Regions from separate parts of the Mycoplana sp. 10N416 genome, predicted to be linked through region 2. Evidence: riboswitches for the same ligand, from Rfam matches in the RefSeq annotation. Region 2 holds a riboswitch; each other region holds the start of a gene.
The links. A riboswitch is a leader RNA that binds a small molecule or an ion and turns the genes downstream of it on or off. The one in region 2 is predicted to bind cobalamin.
Positions count from the first base shown of each region.

Region 1: linked by a shared signal. The riboswitch ahead of bluB (5,6-dimethylbenzimidazole synthase) and the one ahead of AC1DDS_RS13575 (CbtB domain-containing protein) in region 2 are both predicted to bind cobalamin.
Region 3: linked by a shared signal. The riboswitch ahead of AC1DDS_RS23745 (ABC transporter substrate-binding protein) and the one ahead of AC1DDS_RS13575 (CbtB domain-containing protein) in region 2 are both predicted to bind cobalamin.
Region 4: linked by a shared signal. The riboswitch ahead of AC1DDS_RS05900 (hypothetical protein) and the one ahead of AC1DDS_RS13575 (CbtB domain-containing protein) in region 2 are both predicted to bind cobalamin.

Region 1 is NZ_JBFTIM010000001.1:46,838-52,709, forward strand. It holds gene AC1DDS_RS00225 (GreA/GreB family elongation factor) at 1-167, shown strand, start outside; gene AC1DDS_RS00230 (phytanoyl-CoA dioxygenase family protein) at 289-1,347, opposite strand; gene AC1DDS_RS00235 (DUF2865 domain-containing protein) at 1,536-2,591, shown strand; gene bluB (5,6-dimethylbenzimidazole synthase) at 2,599-3,285, opposite strand; cobalamin riboswitch at 3,331-3,587, opposite strand; gene AC1DDS_RS00245 (diguanylate cyclase domain-containing protein) at 3,599-5,137, opposite strand; gene AC1DDS_RS00250 (TolB family protein) at 5,309-5,872, opposite strand, start outside.
Region 2 is NZ_JBFTIM010000006.1:41,139-47,010, forward strand. It holds gene cobW (cobalamin biosynthesis protein CobW) at 1-486, opposite strand, end outside; gene cobU (bifunctional adenosylcobinamide kinase/adenosylcobinamide-phosphate guanylyltransferase) at 490-1,017, opposite strand; gene AC1DDS_RS13570 (CbtA family protein) at 1,017-1,808, opposite strand; gene AC1DDS_RS13575 (CbtB domain-containing protein) at 1,819-1,995, opposite strand; cobalamin riboswitch at 2,040-2,355, opposite strand; gene AC1DDS_RS13580 (peptidoglycan-binding domain-containing protein) at 2,438-4,243, opposite strand; gene AC1DDS_RS13585 (cobyric acid synthase) at 4,427-5,872, opposite strand, start outside.
Region 3 is NZ_JBFTIM010000020.1:31,855-37,726, reverse strand. It holds gene AC1DDS_RS23765 (hypothetical protein) at 1-20, opposite strand, end outside; partial or broken gene AC1DDS_RS23760 (SAM-dependent methyltransferase) at 97-183, opposite strand; gene AC1DDS_RS23755 (ABC transporter ATP-binding protein) at 186-950, opposite strand; gene AC1DDS_RS23750 (FecCD family ABC transporter permease) at 947-1,969, opposite strand; gene AC1DDS_RS23745 (ABC transporter substrate-binding protein) at 1,984-3,000, opposite strand; gene AC1DDS_RS23740 (hypothetical protein) at 2,999-3,196, shown strand; cobalamin riboswitch at 3,185-3,411, opposite strand; gene AC1DDS_RS23735 (aldehyde dehydrogenase) at 3,551-5,056, opposite strand; gene AC1DDS_RS23730 (ABC transporter permease) at 5,081-5,863, opposite strand.
Region 4 is NZ_JBFTIM010000002.1:338,608-344,479, forward strand. It holds gene AC1DDS_RS05895 (glycoside hydrolase family 94 protein) at 1-2,454, opposite strand, end outside; cobalamin riboswitch at 2,912-3,132, shown strand; gene AC1DDS_RS05900 (hypothetical protein) at 3,232-3,444, shown strand; gene metH (methionine synthase) at 3,530-5,872, shown strand, end outside.

The DNA of each region.
Region 1 (5,872 bases), on a different contig from region 2:
ACGACGGATGGCCGCGAACGGTCATCGTCGAGAAAGTGGTGCCCCGGTCGGAGCAACGTCACGGGGAGCCTGCGGAAACCTCGCGTGTCATCTCATTTCCGGCCCGCGCAATGCCGGCACCCTTCGACCGGAACGACGGCGACGACCCGGGACCGAGTGCGGCTTGACGGGCTGATTGCAACAAGCAGGGCGGTAAAAAGGCCGGCGCAGGGTTCGAGGTTGACCGAGCCATCCGGCACAGCGCAACTCGTTTTACCCACCCACGTATTTGGCAACCGTATCCTTCGACTACTTCCGCTTCAGCCGCTTGGACCACTCCAGCGCCTTGCCGAGACCGGCCGGCGCCCACGGGGAGCCTTTGAGGCCGATCTTCCCACGGAGGCTCATGCCGCCGATGATCAGCCGATTAACGCGGGACTTGACGAAGGAAAGCGACGCAAAGTGCAGGCCGGTCACCGGCAGGTAAGGGTTGCGGCGCAGCGACCCGTAGATCTCGACCCGCGTCGTTTCCTTGTAGCTCGGGCAGCGCGCATGGAAGCCGTGCGTGTCGGCTACGATCAGCGTGTTCGCTTTCACCACCATCCTCACGGGCTGGCCGTAGCCGAGCGCTGTCAATTCTTCCGGCATGATGCGCAGCGAGCCACGCGCAGAGTACTTGTTCTCGATCGTATCCGAGTTTTCGCTGATGCGCTTTTCCCACGCCATGCGCTGCGGCGTCACCTTGTGCGAACCCGGCACGTACGAGAACGGCCCGTCTTCGTCGCCCACGTCCTTCAGGAAAAGCCAGGCCTTGGCGGTGGGCTGGAAGGTATCGCTGTGCAGCGCCGTCTGCGGGTCGGATGCAGTCTCCTTGGACGGCGTCGAAGGCAGCGCCATCACGACCTGGACGACGAGCAGCGGCTGGCCATCGTGCGAAGAGACGTAACGCAGGAGGTTCGACATGCGAGGATCGTTGCGCGCTGCCTTGAAACCCGGCAGCCGCTCCAGATCGCTGTCATCGATCAGTGCGCGGCGGGTGACAGTGGTCCCCTGCAGCATGTCGTAGCGGTCGAAATCGCTGTTCTCCAGTTCCGCCGTCACCTTGGCAAAGACTTCGGCCGGCAGGAAATTCTCAATTCGAACGAAGCCGTTCTCCTCGTATTCACGCCGCTGCTCGGGTGTGACGAGTTGCGCGAGCGACTTGCGCCGCCGGTCCGCCATGTCCATTGCCACCGCCACGCGTTTCGCGTGCAGGCCCATCCTGTTCAGCGTCTTGCTGCCAATGATCGGATTGTCGGCAAAGGATTTGGCACCCGATGCGAGCTGGAGGGCGTAGAACGGACTCAGCAGGACGGAAGTGAGGCGCATACAAAACCTATAGGTGTGGACGCAATCGGATAGGATGCACTGTGCTACACCATGGGCCGGGCGAGATCAATTCCACCCGGCGGCGCGAACCTGATTTCCAAAATCAGCTGTTTCGACGGCCATCACGGCGATTAATCACATTTCCATGAGCGCGTTGCTCCGGCGCTCCTGCAACGTATGATGATGTGATGCCAGCAATTCCCCTGTCCGGAGTCGCCGCAGTGTTCTTGTGCTCGCGCCGATCGATGGTTCTGGCGACCTCCGCCCTCCTCCTCGCCATGGCCGTACCGGCTCGGGCAGACGACGTCTGCGCAGATCTTCACTCGCGTCTTGCGGCCCTCACGAGTGTGGAAATTCCGACCGGCGACGGCGCCCCCGATTCCAGCGCCATCACCGAGCAGAACAATCAGTTGCAGAGCGCGAGAGCTAGTCTGCGCCAGCTTGGCTGCAGCACGGGCAGCGTCAAGGTCTACCGGACGTCGACTGCCCGCCAATGTAGCGAACTCGCCGCCTCGGTCGAACGAATGGACCGCAACCTCAGGAATATAGAGGCAGGGCGCAGCGCACTTGCGTCGCTGGAAAACGGACAGGAAGCCCGCGCCCGTATCCTTGCGGCGATCGAAGCGCACGGTTGCGGCAGTGGCGACGAACCAAGCACGGCGCAGGCCAGCCAGGCTGCGGAAGCGCCCTTGCCCGATGGCGAGTTTCCGCTTGACGGCCTGGCGACCCGCTACGTTACCAGCGGCGGTTCGGGCGGCAGATTGCGCACGGTCTGCGTCAGAACCTGCGACGGCGGGTTCTTCCCCGTAACCTCAGGCGCTTCCCCGCTCGACTTCCGGCGAGACCAGCGGGTCTGCGCCAGGTTGTGTCCGCAGACGGAAACCGAACTCTTCTACCAGGCGCTCGATTCCGTCGACAGCGGCGAGATGGTCTCGACCGTCACCGGCAGGCTCTACAGACAACTGCCGGCAGCCTTCGCCTATCGCACACGCGGCCTGCCCAAGCCGCAAGCCTGTGGCTGCGGCCGGCTTGCCTACACCAGCCCGGCAACGGGTACCGGAACCATCAAGGACAACACCGGCTCCGTCACGACGATCCGCATGCACCCGGTGGGCAGCGCCGCGTCAAAGGTCGTGATCGAGCGTCCTTACGATCCGGAGAAGGACAAGGTGCGCAATGTCGGCCCTGTTTTCGTCCCGGACGAACCCAAGATCGATCTGCGCAACCCCGCGGGCGCGAACTGAACCGTCTTTACCGCCGCTCTCCCCACCGCTCGGCATAAACGAGCTCGTCGAGCGGCAATCGTTGCCGCCAGCCTTTCACTGCGAGTTCCGGTTCGCGATAGAGCTCGTCGACGAAGCCGAGGCAAAGCCAGGCGACGATTTCGACCCGTTCGGGAATGCCCAGGAGCGCACGAATATCCGCGTCGTGAAAAATGCTGACCCAGCCGACGCCGACGCCCTCCGCCCGGGCCGCAAGCCACAGGTTCTGAACCGCGCACACGGTCGAATACACGTCCATGCGCGGATTGTGCGTGCGGCCCAGCACCACGGCTCCGCCACGGTCCGGATCGCAGGTCACGCAGATGCTGACCGGAGCCTTCAGGAGGCCCTCGAGCTTCAGCGAGCGATAAAGTGACTGGCGCTCGCCGGCAAACATCATCGCCGCCTCCTCGTTGGCACGCTCAAATGCCCTGTGCGCTTGCGCACGCACGTCCTGGTCGCGAATGACGATGAAGTTCCATGGCTGCATGAAACCCACCGAGGGTGCCAGATGCGCCGCGCGAAGCAAGCGCTCGAGCAGGTCTTCGGGCACCGGTTCTGGCAGGAACTGGTCGCGCACATCGCGGCGCGTTTCGATCGCACGGTATACGGCTGCCCGCTCGGCGGGCGAAAATGGCTGTGCGTGGACGAGATCGTCCTTTGGCAGAGGCTGCATCGTCATCTCCCCAACAATGCATGAAACCGTCCGCCGTCCGCGCGGGTTGGTCTATCTCGCCAGGCCGGTCTTCTGACTTCGGATCCTCCGGCCGCGCCGCCTTCCCGGTTGAAGCACCAGTGGCGTTCGGAAGGGTCGATCCTTCCAGGCTTGGCCGTCCCCGTCACAGCGTTGGGCACGTTTCGGCTTCGAGGCTGGAGTTGCCAAGGTGTCTGCGCTCAGATCGAACGCATGGCGTCAGCCCCACCGAATTCCCGATTCTCCCCTGCTCGCGCAAGGGCACCTGACGGGCGACACTTGCGCACGCCGGTGCCTACGATGCAAGGCCGGGGCCGACGATGGCGTGTCGCGAATAGACAACCCCGATGTCTTTTGCCGCGCTGTCCTCATCGGGCGCCGCAAACACGGCACGGTTGCGGCCACCGTTCTTAGCGGTATAGAGCGCCGTATCGGCAACCACCATGAGGTCGTGCACGGTCCGGCCATGCTCGGGGTAGACAGCGACGCCAGCGCTGCTGCCGACAGCCAGCAGTTGTCCGCCGAACGGAATTGGGATCTGCGCGTCGCGCACCAGGCCATTGGCAAGATCGAGGAGAGCCTGCCTGTCGGTCATGCCGTGAAGCAGCACTGCGAACTCGTCGCCACCCAGGCGCGCCACCACTCCCTTGTCGGCGACCCTGCCCAGAAACCGGGAAGCGATCGTCCTGAGCACGGCGTCGCCGGCTGCGTGACCATGCCGATCGTTGACGGCCTTGAACTGATCGAGGTCGACCGCGAAGACGGCAAACGGACGGGTGTCCTTGTCGAGCAGTTCCTTCATGGCATCGTCAAAGCCGGAACGGTTGAGCAAGCCGGTCAGCGCATCGTGGCAGGCGAGATACGCATTTCGCGCTTCGCTTCGCTCCAGGGCCCGCACAGTCGAGGCGAACTTCAGCGCGACGAAACCCATGACCACGACGAAGATCGCGACCAGGGCGGTGATCTGCGGCATCGCCATCGACCAGACGAACGAGCCGGGGCGGTTCGGGCGCCAGGACGCAGCCATCGGGTTGAAGGCGTCGCCGCCGACACCGGTGAGCAAGAGATCGCTATCCTCGGTCGTGATCGGCAAGAAGCCCAGATCGCGGATCCCCAGGCGCTGCTCGGAATTCGCCAGCATCTTGGCCGTGATCGGCTTGACGGTGACCAACAGCACAGGCTTCTTGCGCGCATCCGGAATAAAAAGCCGCTTGGGGACGACGGACTGCACCACGATGATGCTCATCGTGCCGTCGATCATTCGCATTCCGGTGACGTTGATCTGCGCCAATGTCGGCGACAAGACGCCGCCGCTCTCGGCCGGCTTTGCAAGAAGCCAGCCGTCGCGCGTACGGCTGAGCGCCGCATAGTAGGCCGCTTCGGCGCGTTTGGTCAGGTCGCTGACCCAGTAGAGCAATTGGTCGGCATCATGCGGCCGAACGACGTGGCGATTGTGGACGGCCAGGACCGTCTCTTCGCCCGGCTTCGTGAAGACCATCCAGGAAAAGCCGAAATCGCTCCAGAGCCAGTCGCGCAACTCCCGGCGGATGAAATCGTCGCTGAACGAGCCGTCGGCCAGTTCATCGAAGCCTCGATCCCAGACGGACATTCCGCTCTGGTAAAGCACAACCTGTTCGATCTGCTGGCGGAACTCGTTCTTGACCAGCGTCTTTTCGGAGGTCGCAACAAAATCGTTCGCCTGCCGGATCGAGTAGTCAAGCACCATGAAATTGGCGGACGCGAACAGAGCGACGATCACGATCGCCGCAAGACCAATCATGATCTTGACGCTGCTCCGGCGCGCGACCGGACCCTCAGCCCCAGCATTCGCCATGTCTTTCCCCACCGACATGCTGGCGGTCTGCATTGCCGCCTTTTGCGTTTTGTCGCGGCACTTTGGCGCAAAAAGCGGGAATATTCCCTTAAGCAGCCTGGTTTCCGAACGGTTAAAATCTGAAGCTGCAGAACGGCCCTTGAAGCGTCACATGGTCGAGCCGCGAGCGCGTCAACCTGCAGGGGCGTAGCGCACAAAGGCGAACTCGTCGCCATCGGGTGACCAGTTCGGCACATTCATCGTCCCCTGCCCGCCGAGCAATTCGAACAGCACTCGGTCGTTTCGGCCGTCGGCATCCATCAACCGGAGGCGGACGCGCTGGTCACGGGGATGGTCAAGCACGTCGGCATCGTAGGAAAGCACGAGCAGGTGTCGCCCGTCCGGCGACGGATGCGGGAACCAGTCTGCCCATTGGCTGTCGGTGATGCGCGCGACCTCGCGATTTTCCGGCCGAACACACCAGATCTGCATGCGCCCGCTCCGGCTCGAATTGAAGTAGATGCGACCATCGGCCGACCAGTCCGGTCCGTCGTTGCGCCCCTCGCCGAACGTCAGCCGCTCCTCCTCGCCGCCTTCGACCGGGATCGTATAGATGTCAAAGAGATCCTCGCGGATACCGCAATAACAAATCCGTTTCCCATCCGGCGACCAGCCGTGCCAGTAGGACGGCAGCTTTGGCGTCACAAGGCGTGGCGTGCCACCCTCGGCGGGCAAAATGTAGATGGCCGACTTGCC
Region 2 (5,872 bases):
GTGGTCGAGGTTCTCGTCCTGGGTGCGCAACGCGTCCACCTTGTCGTGGTCATCGGCAAAGCGGCCGGCGGCGACCGCAGCACTGTCTACGACTGTGATGACACCGTCCACCGTCACCTGCGTCTTGATCTCCGGCCAGTTGAAGGCGGCGACGAGCGGCTGCGGCAGCGCCAGGCCGGACGTCTCGATGACGATGTGATCGGGGCGGTTTTCGCGCTCGAGCAGCTTCGACATGGTCGGGATGAAGTCATCGGCAACGGTGCAGCAGATGCAGCCGTTGGTCAGCTCGATGATGTCGTCCTCGCTGCAGGCCTCGGCGCCGCAGCCCTTCAGCACGTCGCCGTCCACGCCGAGATCGCCGAACTCGTTGATGATCAGCGCGATCCGCTTGCCATTCGCATTCTGGAGGAGGTTGCGGATCATCGTCGTCTTGCCGGCGCCGAGGAAGCCGGTGATGACGGTGGCGGGAATCTTCTGCTGGAGCATGGCTCAACCCTTCATTTTCAGCGGCAAACCTGCCGCGACAAAATAGACTTCGGTGGCGACTGTCGCCACCTGCTGATGCAATCGCCCGGCGTGGTCGCGGAATTCGCGCGCCATCTTGTTGTCCGGCACGATGCCAAGGCCGACCTCGTTCGAGACGAACACCACACGGCCAGGCGCGGTGACGATCGCGGCGGCAAGATCGTCAAAAGCCGCCTTCATGTCGTGCCCTTCGAGCATAAGGTTCGTCACCCAGAGCGTCAGGCAGTCGACGAGCAGGACCCGATCCTTGCGTGCCGTGTCATTGATGCGCTCCGGCAGCGCCAGCGGCTCCTCGTGCGTAACCCAGCCGTGGCTGCCCCGCTGCGCACGGTGCTGCTCAATGCGCTCGCGCATTTCATCGTCCCAGGCCCTGCCCGTCGCGATGTAATGCTTCGAGAGGCCGGTTTCCGCAGCCAGGCTTTCCGCGAATGCGGATTTTCCGGAACGGGCACCGCCCAGAACCAGGACGGCTCCGGGCGATACGGTTTTCATCAGGCTGCCTTGACGATCTTCTCGTTGGCAAAGCCGAGCGAGAGGCCGAGTACGATCCAGAAGAACAACGTCGTGGCAAGCGCCGCGACGGCGAACTCCGCGCCGAGGACGGCCGGCACGTTGCTGGCAAGATCCGTCGGCTGCGGCGCGCCGTAGACGTGCGGGGCCGCGATCAGGGCGATACCCGCAACCTTGGCACCCAGACCATCCTTCAGGATCAGCAGGTAGAGCCCGCCCGCAGACAGTGCGACGGTCGACAGCCACCAGACCTGTCTCTCGGCAAGGTCGGCTGCAGGGAAGCCCGGAAGCTCCGGCGGCAGGCCGATGGCCGGTAGCAGATGCACGGCAAGCCAGCCGGCTGCACCCCAGAGAGCACCGTTTGCGACCGTGATCGGGTTGCCGGTCACGAGGCTGACGCCTGCGAGAAGCAGGGCAAAGCCCGCCCCCGCCACCAGATTGGCAAGCAGCGTGCCGGAAAAGCGGCTCATGCCGAACATGATGCCGCCCTCGTCCTCATGTGCCTCGCCGCCATGGGCGTAGGCGACCGAAACCGGCGAGAGATAGCCAGCGATTTCGGACAGAACCGCGCCGACGCCGAGCGCGGAATGCTCTTGCGTTGCCTGAGGCTGGGTCTCGGTGCCAGTGCCCGCCGGAGCCGGTTCGGTCCCGCCACCTTCATACTCTTCGGCATGAAGAATGAGCGGAATAACCCGCGCCTCCTGGGCGGCCGTCATCAGGGCACCGGAGAACAACCCGGCCACCAGGGCGGCCAGGAGATATTTGACGATCATGTCACCCCCCTTAGTGGCAGGGGAAGCCGTAGGAGTGGCGCGTGTCGTGCGCGGTATCGTGCAGGACCGACGAATTGGCGAGGCCTGCGCCGAACACCAGGAATCCGCCGAGCAAAAGCGCAACGAGACCGGCATAGAGACGATCGTTGAGAGACAGGGAAACAGAAGAAGAAACGTGAGCAGCCATGACAACCTCCGTGCTGGCAACGGGGAACATCCCCAGGGCGGGCAGTATGCCCTTCATTGGAGGCAGGTCTCCTGGCTCGTGGCGTCAGGCGCAGTTGCGCCGGCGGCTATCCTCGCCTTCCCGGGAAAAAGCGGCATGAAAGGCGGACGATTCGTAGAGATAGAGGCGTCCAGACCCCGGTTCATCATGCCGCCACCCAGTGGCTTTGCCGGTCGTTTCCGATCGGCTGGATAGGCCTCGCCACTCTACAGTCGCGGGGTCGGCCGTGATTGGAGCGCCCTGATTGGGTCCACCCCGTCACATTCCCATTTACGCGCCCGTCCGTTTCCGGACCGGCGCGCCATCCAATAGGCGATGAATATGCCTGACAGTTGCCGAAGTCAATCGACCGTCCGCGTCATCCATCTTCCGAATACCGGCGTCAGGACGGGCGTCCGGGGCCTCAGTATCCGGGGCCGCCCCAGCCACGACGCGGGCGGCCGTAATAGCCGTCCACCGGCCCTTCATAGTATCCATCGACCGGCCCCTCGTAGTAGCCGCCGACAGGCCCTTCCAGATAGCCGTCCACCGGCCCGTCGTACACGCCATAGCCGTCGCTGGAATAGCGATCCGTCTGGTAGCGCTGCCGCGCGACGCGCTGGCGACTGCGTTGCTCGGCGAACTGGCCCGATTCGCGCAACTGTCGGAACTGCTTGCGGGTCAGATAGCCGTCTGCGCGTTGGCCGAGCGAGCGCTGCCATGCCGCAATCGCCGAACGGGTACGCGGGCCGAACACGCCGTCCGCACCGCCCGTATCGTAGCCCAGCACATTCAGCCAACGCTGAGACTGGATACGGGTGCCCGGCTCCAGGTAAGCCTCCCGGACATCGGGCGAGGTTTCAAAAACTGTCGTTTTCGACTGTAACTGCTGCTTTGCGACAGGCTTCTCGGTGACGTCGTCCTTAACGCTTGCATCACCTGCCGCTGTCGCGCCGTCGTTCGTCTGCTTTCCGAGAGCCGCCAATCGCTTGCGTGCCTCCGCCGCAAAGCGGCCGTTCGGAAACTCGTCGAGATACTTTTCGATTGCGCTGGCCGTACCATTGAGAACGGCCCGGCTCCAGCTGTTGTCCTCGCGACGGGCAAGGCGCTCGACCTCATCGGCCTCAGCCTTGGTCGCCGTGGCCGCAGTCGAACTGTCCGGCTCAGTGGAAGGTGCCTTGGTTTCCATTGTGCCGGCAGGCGAATCGGGGGGCACGGGCGCCGTCGACCCGGTGTTGGCGTCCGCAGCTTGGCCTGCTTTCTGTCGCGCGGCCGCTGCGGCCTCTTCGGCCTTGGCCCGTTCGGCTTCGGCTGCATCCCGCGCCGCCTCCGCCCTTGCCCTTTCCGCCTCTGCGGCATCCGCCTTGGCCCGGGCCTCGGTTTCTGCCTGGACGGCTTGTTCGGCCTTGATCCGCGCGGCTTCCGCCGCCGCCTCGATGCGCTTGCGCTCGGCCTCGGCGGCCGCCTGCTCCGCTTCTGCCTTCGCCCTTGCTTCCTCGGCGACCTTGGCCTCCTGTTCAGCCTTCAGGCGCGCGGCTTCGGCCCGCGCCTGCTGCTCCGCCTTCAATCGCTCGGCCTGGGCGGCCTCCTCGGCCGCCTTGCGCTCGATCTCGGCCTGCGCCTCTGCGGCGCGCTTGGCTTCCGCCTCCGCGCGCGCCTGCTCTTCCTTGCGCAATTGCTCAGCTTCTTCCAGGCGCTTGCGCTCTGCCTCGACGGCAAGCTTTTCTTGCTCGACCTTTGCCTTCTCGGCGGCAATCCTGGCCTCTTCCTCGGTTTTCAGACGCGCAGCTTCGGCTTCGGCGGCGCGCTTTTCCTCCTCGGCCTTGGCCTTTTCGGCCGCGACCTTCGCCTCTTCCTCGGCTTTCAGTCGTGCAGCCTCGGCGGCCTTCTGGTCGGCTTGGGCCTTTTCCTTCGTGGAAGGAGCGGCTGACCCTTGCGCGGATCCCTCCGCCTCCTTGGCAGGTTTGGCGACGCCGGCGGCGTTCAGTTCGGCAAGGCGAATCCGGGCCATCGAGGCGAACGTGCCGTTCGGATACTGCTTCAGGTAGCTTTCATATCCCGCCGGATCGCTGCTGGCCGAAATCTTCTGCCACAGCGAAAATTCCGATTCCCACTTTTTGGACGCGCTGGCAGGCGGTTGCGTTTCAGCCCCCTGCACCGCTGGTCCGCCGGCGACGGCGAGCCCCAGCAAGCAGGCCAATCCGAGTTTCGCAAAACGCGCGCTCGTCATCAATTTCCCTTTCGATCGCTGCGGAAGCACCCTCCGCAAGCTAGCCCCAACTGGACGCCAATCAAGGCCATGGCATCGGATTCCGGCACAACTTTGATCCCGCCGCACTGCCGGCCAATCGCCGGCAGTGCGTGGATATCTGCAGTTACTGACGTTTGGCGAAAGTCGCTTAATCGGGAAAACTCAATCACATTGCAAAAGCTGAGCCAGCCATCGCGGGTCCAGCGCGGCCTCGAGTTCGGCCGCCACTCCATCCAGAGCCTCATCGACCGCCCTGCGATAGTCGAAGCCGCCACCCGCAATCCCGAATTCCGCCAGAAGGCGAGCCCGGAAGGCATCGCTCGACAAAAGCCCGTGCAGATAGGTGCCGAAAACGCGCCCGTCAGGAGACGTCGCCCCATCCGGTCGGCCGTCGATCTCCACGGCGGGCCGGGCACAGTCCGGACCGGTGGTCCGGCCGAGATGGATCTCGTAGCCCTCGAGCGGCACGTCGTAGCGAAGCGACCGCGCCGCGCTGTTGCGCACCGTCTTTTCCGGCGCCATTACGGTCTCCACGTCCAGAAGACCAAGGCCTTCGATCTCTCGCCCGCTGCCCTCGATGCCGAGCGGATCGCTCACACGCCGGCCCAGCATCTGGTAGCCGCCGCATATTCCGATGATACGTCCGCCGCGGCGGTGGTGTTGCTCTAGGTCGCGATCCCAGCCCTGCGCCCGCAAGTCCTTCAGGTCTGCGATCGTGGATTTGGAACCGGGAAGGACGACGAGACCGGCATCGGAGGGTATGCGCTCGCCCGGCCGGACGAAGACGAGATCAACGTCGGGCTCCAGACGCAGCGGATCGAGATCATCGAAATTGGCGATGCGGGACAACACCGGCACGGCCGCCCGCAGCGCCTGCGCCCGGCCCGTCGCCAGCCGCTCCAGCACCACCGAGTCCTCCGCCGGCAGTTGGCGGGCATGTTTCAGCCACGGCACCACCCCGAAGCAGGGCCAGCCGGTATGCGCCTCGACCGCCCGGATTCCGTCATCGAACAGCGTCACGTCGCCACGGAACTTGTTGATGAGGTAGCCCGTCACCATCGAACGGTCCTCTTCGGGCAGAATCGCATGCGTTCCGACCAGCGCGGCGATGACGCCACCGCGATCGATGTCGCCGACGAGTACCACCGGCACACCGGCCCGGGTCGCAAACCCCATGTTGGCGATATCTCCGGCCCTGAGATTGACTTCTGCGGGCGAGCCGGCCCCCTCCACGACGACTAGGTCAGCACCCTCGCTGATCGCCTCGAAACTCTCCATCACCGCGCCGAGCAGCTTGGGCTTCAGCGCCTGGTAATCCCGGCCCTTCGCCTGCCCGAACACCTTGCCCTGAACGACGATCTGACTGCCAGTGTCGGACTGCGGCTTGAGCAGAACCGGATTCATGTGCACCGTCGACGGCACGCGTGCCGCCATCGCCTGCAACCACTGTGCCCGGCCTATCTCGCCACCGTCGGACGAAACGGCGGCGTTGTTCGACATGTTTTGCGGCTTGAACGGCCTGACCTTAAGCCCACGGTTCGAGGCGATCCGGCACAGGCCCGCGACCAGCACCGTCTTGCCGACATCGGAGCCGGTTCCCTGCAACAT
Region 3 (5,872 bases), on a different contig from region 2:
GTCCGCAGATGCTGCAACATCGATTGCTCCAATCGCAGCTTATTTATCACTGTGACCTTCGTTGGAACATGCTCTATCGCAAACATCCTCGAGGAGGTGACCAAAGGCAAGGTCAAACGTTTCCGATCGTTTGGACCAATAGTCCCTGATCTCTTCCTTGAGATCGAAGTTGCTGCCATCCATGCCTACCTCACAAGGTACTGAATATGAAAACGGTCATGGACCGCGGATTTAGCGACATGAGCACGGACGCCGAACACCGTACCGATCAGTTCCTCGGTCAAAACGTCTTCGGGTGCACCGCTTGCCACGACCTTCCCGTGTTGAAGCACGGCCAAACTGTCACAGAACATGGCCGCCAAGTTGAGATCGTGAAGCGCAACGACGCAGGTCAGATCGAGCTTGGAGACGAGGGACAGTATTTCCAGTTGGTGTTGGATATCGAGGTGGTTGGTCGGCTCATCGAGTAGAAGCTCGCTCGGCGATTGCGCCAGAGCCCTGGCGATATGAGCGCGCTGGCGCTCGCCACCGGAAAGCGTCTGCCAAAGTTGCCCCGCCCGGTCCTGCATTCCGACGCTGGAAAGCGCCCGTTGGACGGCTGCGTCATCTTGGACGGTCCAGGACGACCACGCACTGAGATGGGGTGTCCTTCCGAGGCGGACGACATCGCTCACCGTCAACTGGGTTTCGGTTGTCGACTGCTGCTCTACGAAGGCGACGCGGCGCGCGAGTTCATGCCTTGAAATCGTTGAAACGTCGTCATTGCCGAGCCGGATGACGCCGCTCTGGACCTTTCTCAGCCGGGCAATCAGCCGCAGAAGACTGGACTTGCCGGAGCCGTTCGGCCCGAGCAAGCCGAGGACCTTTCCCTTTTCAATCGTGAGGGTGACGCCGTTGATGATAACTGCCTCGCCGGCGGCATAATTGACCTTGTCGATGCTGATGCTCATGCACTCCTCCGAGCGCGATAGAGAATGACCGCAAAGGCTGGCGCACCAAACAGGGCCGTGACCACGCCGATGGGGAGGATCTGTTGGGGTATGATGATCCTGGAAACGATGTCCGCGGCGACCATGAAGATCGCCCCGCCGAGAGCGGATGCGGGAAGCAGTCGATGATGCGCCGGACCGACCAGAAAGCGCGCCGCGTGCGGTATGACCAGACCGACGAAGCCGACCGACCCGACCATGCTGACGACCGTCGCCGTCATTACAGCGGTCGCTCCGAGGAGAACGATCTGCACCCGCCTTACGGCAATGCCGAGCGAAGCGGCTGAATCCGTACCGAACGCAAATGCGTCCAACGACCGGGCGTGGGCCATGCACAAGACGAAACCGGCGATTGCCACCGGAACCGAAAGATAGACGTCCGGCCAGCGGACACCACTGAGAGAGCCGAGAAGCCAGAACAACACGCCTCTTGCCTGCTCCGCATTCGCCGACGTCGTCACGATGTACGATGTCAGCGCATTGAAAAGCTGCGACCCGGCAACACCGCACAGAATGATCCGTTCGCTGGTGCCGCCGGCACCGGCAGCAAGTATCCCGACGAGCAGGAATGCGACGACCGCGCCGATGAAGGCACCGCTGGAAAGGCTGAGGACGCCGTAGCCGAAGCCAAGGATCATGACGCATACCGCTCCGGTCGAGGCTCCGGCGGAGATTCCCAGAACATAGGGTTCAGCCAGCGGATTGCGGAGCAAGGCCTGGAGGATTGCGCCGCAGAGTGCAAGCGATGCGCCAGCACTTGCTGCAACGAGCGCACGGCTCAGCCGATAATCCCAGACCACGCCCTGGTGGATGCGGCTAAGCTCGAAGCCTGTACCAAAGACGCGGTTCGACACGGCTTTCGCCGCCGTTTCGATCGGGATGGATATTTCCCCGATCGAAACGGCAAGGCTGATCATCAGGCCCAAAAACACGAACGCGCAGGCGGTGAGCGCCGAGAGCGCCCACCCCTTTTGCGACAATGCAGATGCACCCCTCACTGCGTCAGACCGAAGGACTTGATGCCGTTCGCCAATGTCTCGATCCCCTCGATCGTCCGGATCGTCGGATTCATCGACTGCGCGTCCATCATCACGAAACGCTTGTTCTTCACCGCGTCCAGCTGACTGGCGACCGCGTCATTTTCCAGGAACTCGAGCTTGATCTTCGGGTCATCGGCCGCGTAGCGCCGCCTATCCATAGTGGCGATGACGATGACGGCGGGATTCGCGTCAGCAATCGTCTCCCAGCCGACGAGCGGCCATTCCTCTTCTGTCGTCACGACGTTCTGTGCCCCAAGTGACTTCAGGATGTAGGCCGGTGCGCTGTTCTTGCCGGCGATGAAGGCGTCTCCGCTCACCTCCTTGCTGGAGAACCAGAAGACGACCGGCAGCGCCTTTGCCGATGCGCCAGCAACGGAAGCGACGGCGGCGGCTTCACGCTTTTTGAGGTCGGCGACAAGCGCGTCACCGCGCTCTTTCACGTCGAAAATCGCCGAGAGCTCCGCGATTTCCTGATAGATCAGGTCCATCGTGAACAGTTCCTTGCGAACACCATCGCCACCGTCGGTGTTGACCTTGGCAACGCAATCCGCCGGCGCGATATAGGTGTTGATCCCGAGTTCGGCGAACTGGTCGCGGCTGCCCACAGAGCCCTGCGCGCCGACATGCCACTCGAATTCGGCTGCAACCATGTCGGGCTCCTCGCCGACGACCGACTCGAAGCTCGGGTCGTTGTCCGAAAGACGTTTGATCTTGGCGTTGACCTCGGCGTATTGCGGCAACACGGGACCAACCCAGACAGCCGTCCCGGCGATCTTGTCGGCGAGGCCAAGCGAATAGAGGACTTCGGTCATGCCTTGGCCGATGGAGACGATCTTTGCGGGCGCTTTTTCGAACGTCACCGGCCGGCCGCAGTTGTTGACGGTCAATGGATATTGGGTCGCAGCGAGGCTCGGTGCGGCAAGGCCGAGCAGGCCGAATGCGAACGTCATACTGGTGAGAAACTGGCGCATGAAATATCTCGATCAGGAGGAAAAACAGCTAGCAACTCCATCGCCGCGCAGCTCGCGAGCGGATGAAGACACAGATACGCAGACGCTAGCGGCGGAAGGCCCAATCAAGGCGGCTGAAAGTCGGAAAACGACGAAGGTTCAGGTCAATCATATCTGCTCCTTTCCGAGCATCCCCGCCCGGCTGATTGGATCGTGATTGACGGCAGGTCTCCTGGCTCACGGATGTTTGTCGGTGATCTGCCTTCCCGCGAAACGTCGCAGTGGCATGGCCAAATGGCCCGAGGATTACCGGCAATCCGCCTACAGTTGCGGGGGCAGCCACGGTCTTGGTCCCTCTTGGGTCGTCCTTACCGTGTTCCCTATTAATCCCCTCAGAGTCATCGTTGGGGAACCGTCACGCTCAGATATGCCCACCTGACATGCGTCGTCAAGGACTTGCTGTCACATCGCAGTTCTTACCGACGAGGTCCGAGTTCGGAGCATTGCGGACTTGGCAAATAGGCCCCGAAGGGCGGCCCGACAGTGCCGTTCGACCGTCGGGCCATCATTCTCAGGCCAGGTTTACCCAGACAGATTTTGTCTGGGTGTATTGCGTCAACGCCTCGAGGCATTTGTCGCGGCCGTTGCCGGTTTGCTTGAAGCCGCCCCAGATGGACGTCATGTCGCCGTGGTCGAAGCAGTTGACCCAGACGACACCCGCTTCGATGTCGCGGGCGAAGTTGTGAGCCTTGGCGATGTCACGGGTCCAGATCGAAGCGGCGAGGCCGTAAATCGAGTCATTGGCGATCTCGATTGCCTGGTCGACGCCATCAACGGGGATGATGGCGGCAACCGGCCCGAAGATCTCCTCGCGCGCGATCTGCATCGTGTTGTTGACCCCCGTGAACAGGGTCGGCTCGACATAGGCTCCCGATGGTGCGCCGGCGAAGGTGCCGCCGCCGAACTTGAGCGACGCGCCTTCCTTGCGGCCGATGTCGATATAGTTCAGCACTCGCTTCTGGTGCGAGGAGGTCACCAGCGGCCCGATCGTCGTCGACGGATCGAGCGGGTCGCCGAGCACGAAATTCTGCTGCGTCCGGGCAACGAAACGATCGACGAAATCGTCGTGGATGCTCTTCTGGACGAGAATGCGCGAGCCGGCGTTGCAGACCTCGCCCTGGTTGCCGTAGATGCCGTTCACCGCATAGGTCACGGCGGTGTCGAGATCGTCGTAGTCCTCGAGAATGATCTGGGGCGTCTTGCCGCCGCACTCGGTCGATACGCGCTTCATGTTCGACTGTCCGGCGTAGATCATCAGCAGCTTGCCGACCTCGGTCGAGCCGGTGAAGCCGATCTTGTCGACGTCATTGTGGAGCGCGAGCGCCTTGCCGGCCTCCTCGCCGAGGCCGTGTACGACATTGAAGACACCGGGAGGGCCACCCGCCTCGATGAAGAGCTCCGCAAGGAGGTTGGCCGAGAGCGGGGATTGCTCGGCGGGCTTGAGAACGACCGAGTTTCCGGTTGCGAGCGCAGGCCCGAGTTTCCAGGCGGCCATCATCAACGGGTAGTTCCACGGGACGATCAGGCCGACGACGCCAAGAGGCTGCCGCAAGATATAGTGCAGCGCGCTGGACGCAGTGGAGGTCACGGCTCCCTCGATCTTGTCGATCGTCTCGGCGAAGAATTTCAGCGACATCACCGAGCCGGGAATGTCGATGTTCATCATGTCCATGACAGGCTTGCCCATGTCGAGGCTATCGAGCACCGCGAATTCCTCGGCATTGCTTTCCACGAGCGCCGAGAATTTTTCGAGAACGGCCATGCGTGACCGCGGGTCCATCCGCGACCAGGAGCCGGACTTGAACGCCTTGCGGGCGACGGCCACAGCCCGATTGATTTCGGCCTGCCCGCCGCGCGCCACTTCGGTGATCGTGCTGCCCGTGGCGGGATTGATCGAGGGGAAGGTGCGGCCGTCGGCCGAGGCGACGTACTGGCCATCAATGAAGTGCTGCGTGCGGAACTTCAATGACGACGCCTTCGAGCGCCAGAAGTCGTGGGTATAGGTTGTGGCGTCCATGGTGTTCTCCCTGTTGGTCTGCGGCTAACGGCGGTCACGCAGAAGCGTGACCGAGAGGATGATGAGGATGAAGGAGGCAGCGACGATAAGTGAGCCGACCGCGTTGATCTCGGGCGTGATGCCCCGTCTCAAGGTGGAATAGATGTAGATCGGCAGGGTCACCTCGCGGCCCGTCAGGAAATAGGTCACCGGGATTTCGTCGAAGGACAGCGTGAAGCAGAGCAATGCCGAGCCGATGACGGAGCTGCGGATTGACGGCAGGGTGACCCGCCGGAAGGTCTCGATCGGCGTTGCCCCAAGGTCCGCGGAGGCTTCGAGCTGGCGACGGTTGAGCTTGGCAAGCCGCGCCATGACCTGCGAGACGACGACGCCGAGCAACGCGGTCGCGTGACCGATGACGACGGCTGTCAGGCTCTGCGGAATGCCGATCTGCTTGTAGAAGTTCAGCATCGCAATGCCGGTGACGAGGCCGGGCAGGCTCAGCGGAAGCAGGATGGCATTCTGGAACAGCCTCTTTCCGGGGAAGTCGTAGCGATCGAGGGCGAGGGCCGCGGTCACGCCGACGACGAGGCTGACGAGCGTTGCGCAGACCGCCACCACAAGGCTGTTCCACAGCGCCCGCAGCATGCCCTCATTGGCAAGGAAGGCCTCGTACCAGTGGAGCGTGAAGCCGGAAAGCGGAAAGGACGTCACCTTGCTGTCGTTGAACGAGAACAGGATGAGCATAACGATTGGCAGGTAGAGGAACGCGAGCACGCCGAGGCTGACGCCCACCAATCCCTTCTGCCACCATCTCAAGGACTGCATCTCAGGCTC
Region 4 (5,872 bases), on a different contig from region 2:
CGAGGCGACGAGCCAGCCGATCGGGATGAGGCAGCGGCGCAGGTTGTCATACATTTTCCAGCGACCGAGCATGGAGACGCCGCTGGAGGGCTTGAAGATGTAGGGCAAGAGCTGCCAGTCCCCGCGGGCCCAGCGATGCTGGCGCGAGCTCTCCACCTCGTAGCGGATCGGGAAGTCCTCGATGAACTCGACGTCGGTCACGAGCGCGCAGCGTGCGTAGGAGCCTTCGAGGAGGTCATGCGAGAGAATGGTGTTTTCCTCGATTCGCCCCTTCAGCGCCGCCTCGAACGCATCGACGTGATAGAGGCCCTTGCCGGTGAAGGTGCCCTCGCCGGCGAGATCCTGATAGACGTCGGATACCGTAAAGACATACGGATCGACGCCGCGATTGGCGGAGAAAATCCGCTGGAAGGTCGAGGCTTCGTCACCGGTCGTCAGCGACGGCGTCACGCGCGGCTGCAGGATACTGTAGCCGGCGACGACCTGCTGGGTCGTCGGATCGATCTGGGGGCGGTTGATCGGATGGAACAGTTTGCCGACGAGCTTGGTCGCGGCGTCACGCATCAGGCGCGTGTCGGAATCGAGCGTCAGCACGTACTGGACATTGTCGGGTATGATGTTGGCGCCGGGCAGGAAGCTCGTATCGCCGTCGCCGCGCAGTAGCAGATTCAGTTCATGCAGCTTGCCGCGCTTGCGCTCCCAGCCCATCCACACGCCTTCCTGGGCATTGAACAGCCGGCGGCGGTGCAGGAGATAGAAGCGGGTTCGGCCGTCATAGGCATAGCGCGCCGAAAGCTGCGCAATCTCGCGCTTGGCATATTCCAGGACTTCCAGGTCTTCCGGCGTCTCCTCGACCTTGCTGTCGGTCCAGTCGCTGACGAGCGCGAAGTAGATCTCGCCACGGGGATTGGCGAGGTAATGAACCTCCAGGTTGCGCACGAGTTCGTCGACATGGTCGCGCTTGGAGATGAGGCAGGGAACCGCAACCAGCGTGCGCGCCTCCTCCGGAATGCCTTCGCGGAACTCGTAGCCCACCAGGCGCGTCGGCTTCACGCACAGGGTGACGACGGTGTTGAACAGGCCGACCGCGCCTTCCGATGCCGGCAGCGCGAAAAGGATCAGCATGATCAGCCAGGCGCCGTCGGGAATGTCCATCTGGTCGAGAAAGAAATAGACCCCGATCATCGCCAGAAGCGTCAGCAGTGTCACCGGCCCCGCAATTGCGAACCAGTTTAGGGCCCGCGTGAAACGGACAATGCGTTGCAGGATGGACGGCCGGTAGCCGATGCGCCGTTCCAGGAGCCCGTGCTTTTTCCCGATGAGATAGGCGCCGACATTGGCCTCGTGAGCGCCGGCGACATTGCCGGCGGCCATGTCCTCCGCGGTCATGGCAAGCGCGGTCTGGGTCACCTCCAGCTCGGTCCGGCCCGAGCGGCGGGCGAGTTTTTCGATCGTGTCGCGATAGGCGTTGCGCGAACCGAAGTCGAGATCGTTGTAGTCGGACCCTTCACGAAGGGCGGCGTCCAACCGGCTGACGCTCTCGACCCAGACCGGCCATTCCGTGTCGTCGATCGCGCGCAGACTCTTGATGAGATTGCTCATCGTGGCGTTGCCGGACGACAGGCGGTTCTGCTCGGCGACAAGCACCTCCTCGAGATCGCTGCCGCGCGCTTCGATCTGGCGTTCCAGCCATTGGATCGCCGCACCGGAGGCCTGCAGACCGTCACGAAGTCGGTAGAGAAGTTGGGCGACGAAGGTGTTGTCGGCGACGAGCTCTTCGATCTCGCGCAGGATCACGACGCTCCGCTCCGGATCGTTCTGCCGGATCAGTTCGTCGGCGATCTCATTTGCCTTGCGCCGCATGCCACGCGACTGCTCCACGCGGATCGAGATCCGTCGCAGGTTTTCGATCAGGATGAAGCGGATGATCGACGGCAATGCCCAGAGCTCGCCGATCTTGAAGGCCTCGATCTTCTGGAAGCCTTCGACGATCGCCGTCAGGCTGTCGCGCGATACGCTGCTGTGGGTATGGGCGACATAGAGCCACCCCAGCGCCATCGTGCGCGGGATATCGACGTCGCCAACCTTCATCGTCGGTAGCTGGCGATAGAAGCGGCGCGGAAAATCGCGACGTACCTCCTGGACGGCCTCCTCGACGACATAATAGTTGTCGAGCAGCCACTCGGCCGCCGGCGTGATGGCGGCCCCTGCTTCGACGTCGCGGGCGATCGTCCGGTAGACGCGAAAGATCTCCCGCTCGTTTTCCTTCTGGCGCGCGCGAAACTCGAACGGCTTGAAACCCGGCAGGGTGCTTGCACCGTCACGCGCCAGGTCTTCGCCGCAGGCGCTCAGCTCTTCGAGTGTGAAATAGGTATCCCGGATCGAATCGTTGTAGTCGATCTGTTTGGATTCCGTCTCGCGCGGCGAAGGCTGGGGTCGATTGTGAAGGGGCATTTGCTTGTTTCTGGGTTCGAGCAACGTGGATTTGTGCCGCAATCCTGGATCGCGGATCGCATTTCGGCGGACGAAGTTCACTCGTGCGCCACCATGAACCATGACGCCTTCATGCGTCCTTTGCGTGCCGCCGCCAGTCCTGAAGGGGGGCGGAATACGCAAGCCCGCGCACCTTGATCATGGCGCGATATGGCTCAGGCGACACGCAAATGTGCATCGGGGCCGCGTGGTGCATGAAAACAGCATTTTTTAGCCGCAAAGGGAGGTGGTTGCAACAAGGCGGCTGGGCAAGAGGGTCACTCCTTGGCAAGAGGCGCACAACTGGCAAAAAATTCGATCCCCCCTAAACAATCCACGGTGAACAGGGGCTGAACGCAAAGCGCAGCAAGGGGTTCCAAAATCGGCCGGTATCTGTCGACAAGACCGGCTGTGTCATTGACAGGACCGGCGCCATCGGGCCAACGTAAGCCATCAGGGTTCTTTCGAATCGTTCTCGATCCGGAGCTAAGAGGGAAGCCGGTGCGATGCCCCACAAGGGGCATCAAGACCGGCGCTGCCCCCGCAACTGTAAGCGGTGAGCTGCTGTCGCCGATGCCACTGGCACGATCACGTGCCGGGAAGGCAAGACAGCCGCAACGACCCGCAAGCCAGGAGACCTGCCCTGATGAACTTGTAACGTCCATGGGCGGGGTGTCCCACGGCTGCGCTTGCTCCGCGAGAGCGGAATTTTTAGCTCGCGTGCGTCCGGTCATCCCCCAATTGCAGATTGGGGAAGTCATGCTTGTCACCGTTGAAACCAATCCCTCCGAATCCGGGCGACCGGAAGCGGTGTTCGTCTCCTGGCTGCTGTGGCAGCCGCGCGGGGCCGATCTCCAGACCGAAGCGCTGAAGGAGCTTTGCAAGCTCGCGCGCTATGCAGACCGAAACCCGGACATCGCCCGTCTGCGGTCGCTCTTTGCCACGCTGGCTGAGCGGGAGAAGCTTCATTAGCAACTTACCGCATAAAGACATATTGACATAAAGATATCCTTATGTGATCTCCGATGCAGACAATTCTGCATCGGAGGGCTTTGCCATGGCAGCAGCCGACCTCAACGACCTATTCGGTCCCGAACTTTCACCTCGCACTGGCAAGGACATCGCCGACGCGCTTCAAACCGCTGCGAAGGAACGCATTCTCGTTCTCGACGGCGCCATGGGCACGGAAATCCAGACGCTTGGCCTCATCGAGGCGGATTTCCGCGGCAGCCGTTTCGGCGACTGCGCCTGCCACCAGCAGGGCAACAACGACCTCCTGACGCTAACGCAGCCGGCCGCGATTGAGGACATCCACTATCGCTACGCGCTTGCCGGCGCGGACATCCTGGAGACCAATACGTTTTCCTCCACCGCGATCGCCCAGGCCGACTACGGCATGGAAGCACTCGTCTATGAACTGAACCGCGACGGCGCGCGACTGGCCCGCCGTGCCGGGTTGCGTGCGCAGGAAAAGGACGGCAAGCGCCGTTTCGTCGCCGGGGCGCTCGGGCCAACGAACCGCACCGCCTCGATCTCGCCCGACGTCAACAATCCCGGCTACCGCGCCGTCACCTTCGATGATCTCCAGCTCGCCTATGCCGACCAGCTGCGTGGCCTCATCGACGGCGGCGCCGACATCATCCTGATCGAGACGATCTTCGACACGCTGAACGCCAAGGCGGCGATCTTTGCGACCAGGGAAGTGTTCGCCGAGAAGGGCATCGAGCTGCCCGTCATGATCTCCGGCACGATCACCGACCTGTCCGGCCGCACGCTTTCCGGCCAGACGCCGGAAGCGTTCTGGAACTCGGTGCGCCACGCACAGCCGTTTTCGATCGGCCTCAACTGTGCCCTCGGCGCCAACGCGATGCGTGCGCATCTGGACGAGATTTCATCCGTTGCCGACACCTTCGTCTGCGCCTATCCGAATGCCGGCCTGCCGAACGCCTTCGGCAAGTACGACGAGACGCCGGAACAGATGGCCGCGCAGATCGAAGGCTTCATGCGCGACGGTCTCGTCAACATCGTCGGCGGTTGCTGCGGCTCCACGCCCGCGCACATCAGGGCCATTGCCGAGGCGGCCGGCCGCCACGCACCCCGCCAGATCCCGGACATTCCGCGCCACATGCGCCTGTCGGGGCTGGAACCCTTCACGCTCACCAAGGACATTCCCTTCGTCAACGTCGGCGAGCGCACAAACGTCACCGGCTCGGCGAAATTCCGCAAGCTGATCACCGCTGGCGACTTTGCGGCAGCCCTCGAGGTCGCCCGCGACCAGGTGGCGAACGGCGCCCAGATCATCGACATAAACATGGACGAGGGCCTGATCGATTCGGCAAGGGCGATGACGGAGTTCCTCAACCGCATCGCCGCCGAGCCGGACATCGCCCGCGTGCCGATCATGATCGATTCGTCCAAATGGGAGGTGATCGAGGCTGGCCTGAAATGCGTGCAGGGCAAGCCGCTCGTGAACTCGATCTCACTGAAGGAAGGCGAGGAAGCCTTCCTTCATCACGCCCGCCTCGTGCGTGCCTATGGCGCCGCCGTAGTCGTCATGGCCTTTGACGAAAAGGGCCAGGCCGACACGCAGCAGCGCAAGGTCGAGATCTGCAGCCGCGCCTACCAGCTCCTGACCGAGGTGGCCGGTGTGCCGCCCGAGGACATCATCTTCGATCCGAACATCTTCGCCGTCGCCACCGGCATCGAGGAACACGACAATTACGGCGTCGACTTCATCGAGGCCGCGCGCCAGATCGTGGCGACGCTGCCGCACGTACATGTTTCGGGTGGCGTCTCCAACCTTTCCTTCTCCTTCCGCGGCAACGAACCCGTGCGCGAGGCAATGCATGCGGTGTTCCTCTACCACGCGATCCACGCCGGCATGGACATGGGGATCGTCAACGCCGGCCAGCTTGCGGTCTATGACACGATTGACGCCGAGCTGCGCGAGGCCTGCGAGGATGTCGTGCTGAACCGCGCTCCCAAAGCCGGCGGCACGGCGACGGAACGTCTCCTGGAGATTGCCGAGCGCTTCAAGGGCGCCGGCGGCAGGGAGGCGAAGGAGAAGGATCTCGCCTGGCGCGAATGGCCGGTCGAGAAGCGGCTGGAGCACGCGCTCGTCAACGGCATCACCGAATTCATCGAGGCGGACACGGAGGAGGCCCGCCTTGCCGCCGAGCGGCCGCTGCATGTCATCGAGGGCCCGCTGATGGCCGGCATGAACGTCGTCGGCGACCTCTTCGGCGCGGGAAAGATGTTCCTGCCGCAGGTGGTGAAGTCCGCCCGGGTGATGAAGCAAGCGGTTGCGGTGCTGCTGCCCTACATGGAGGCGGAAAAGCTCGCCGGCGGCGGCGTCGCACGCCAGAGCGCCGGCAAGATCCTGATGGCGACGGTGAAGGGT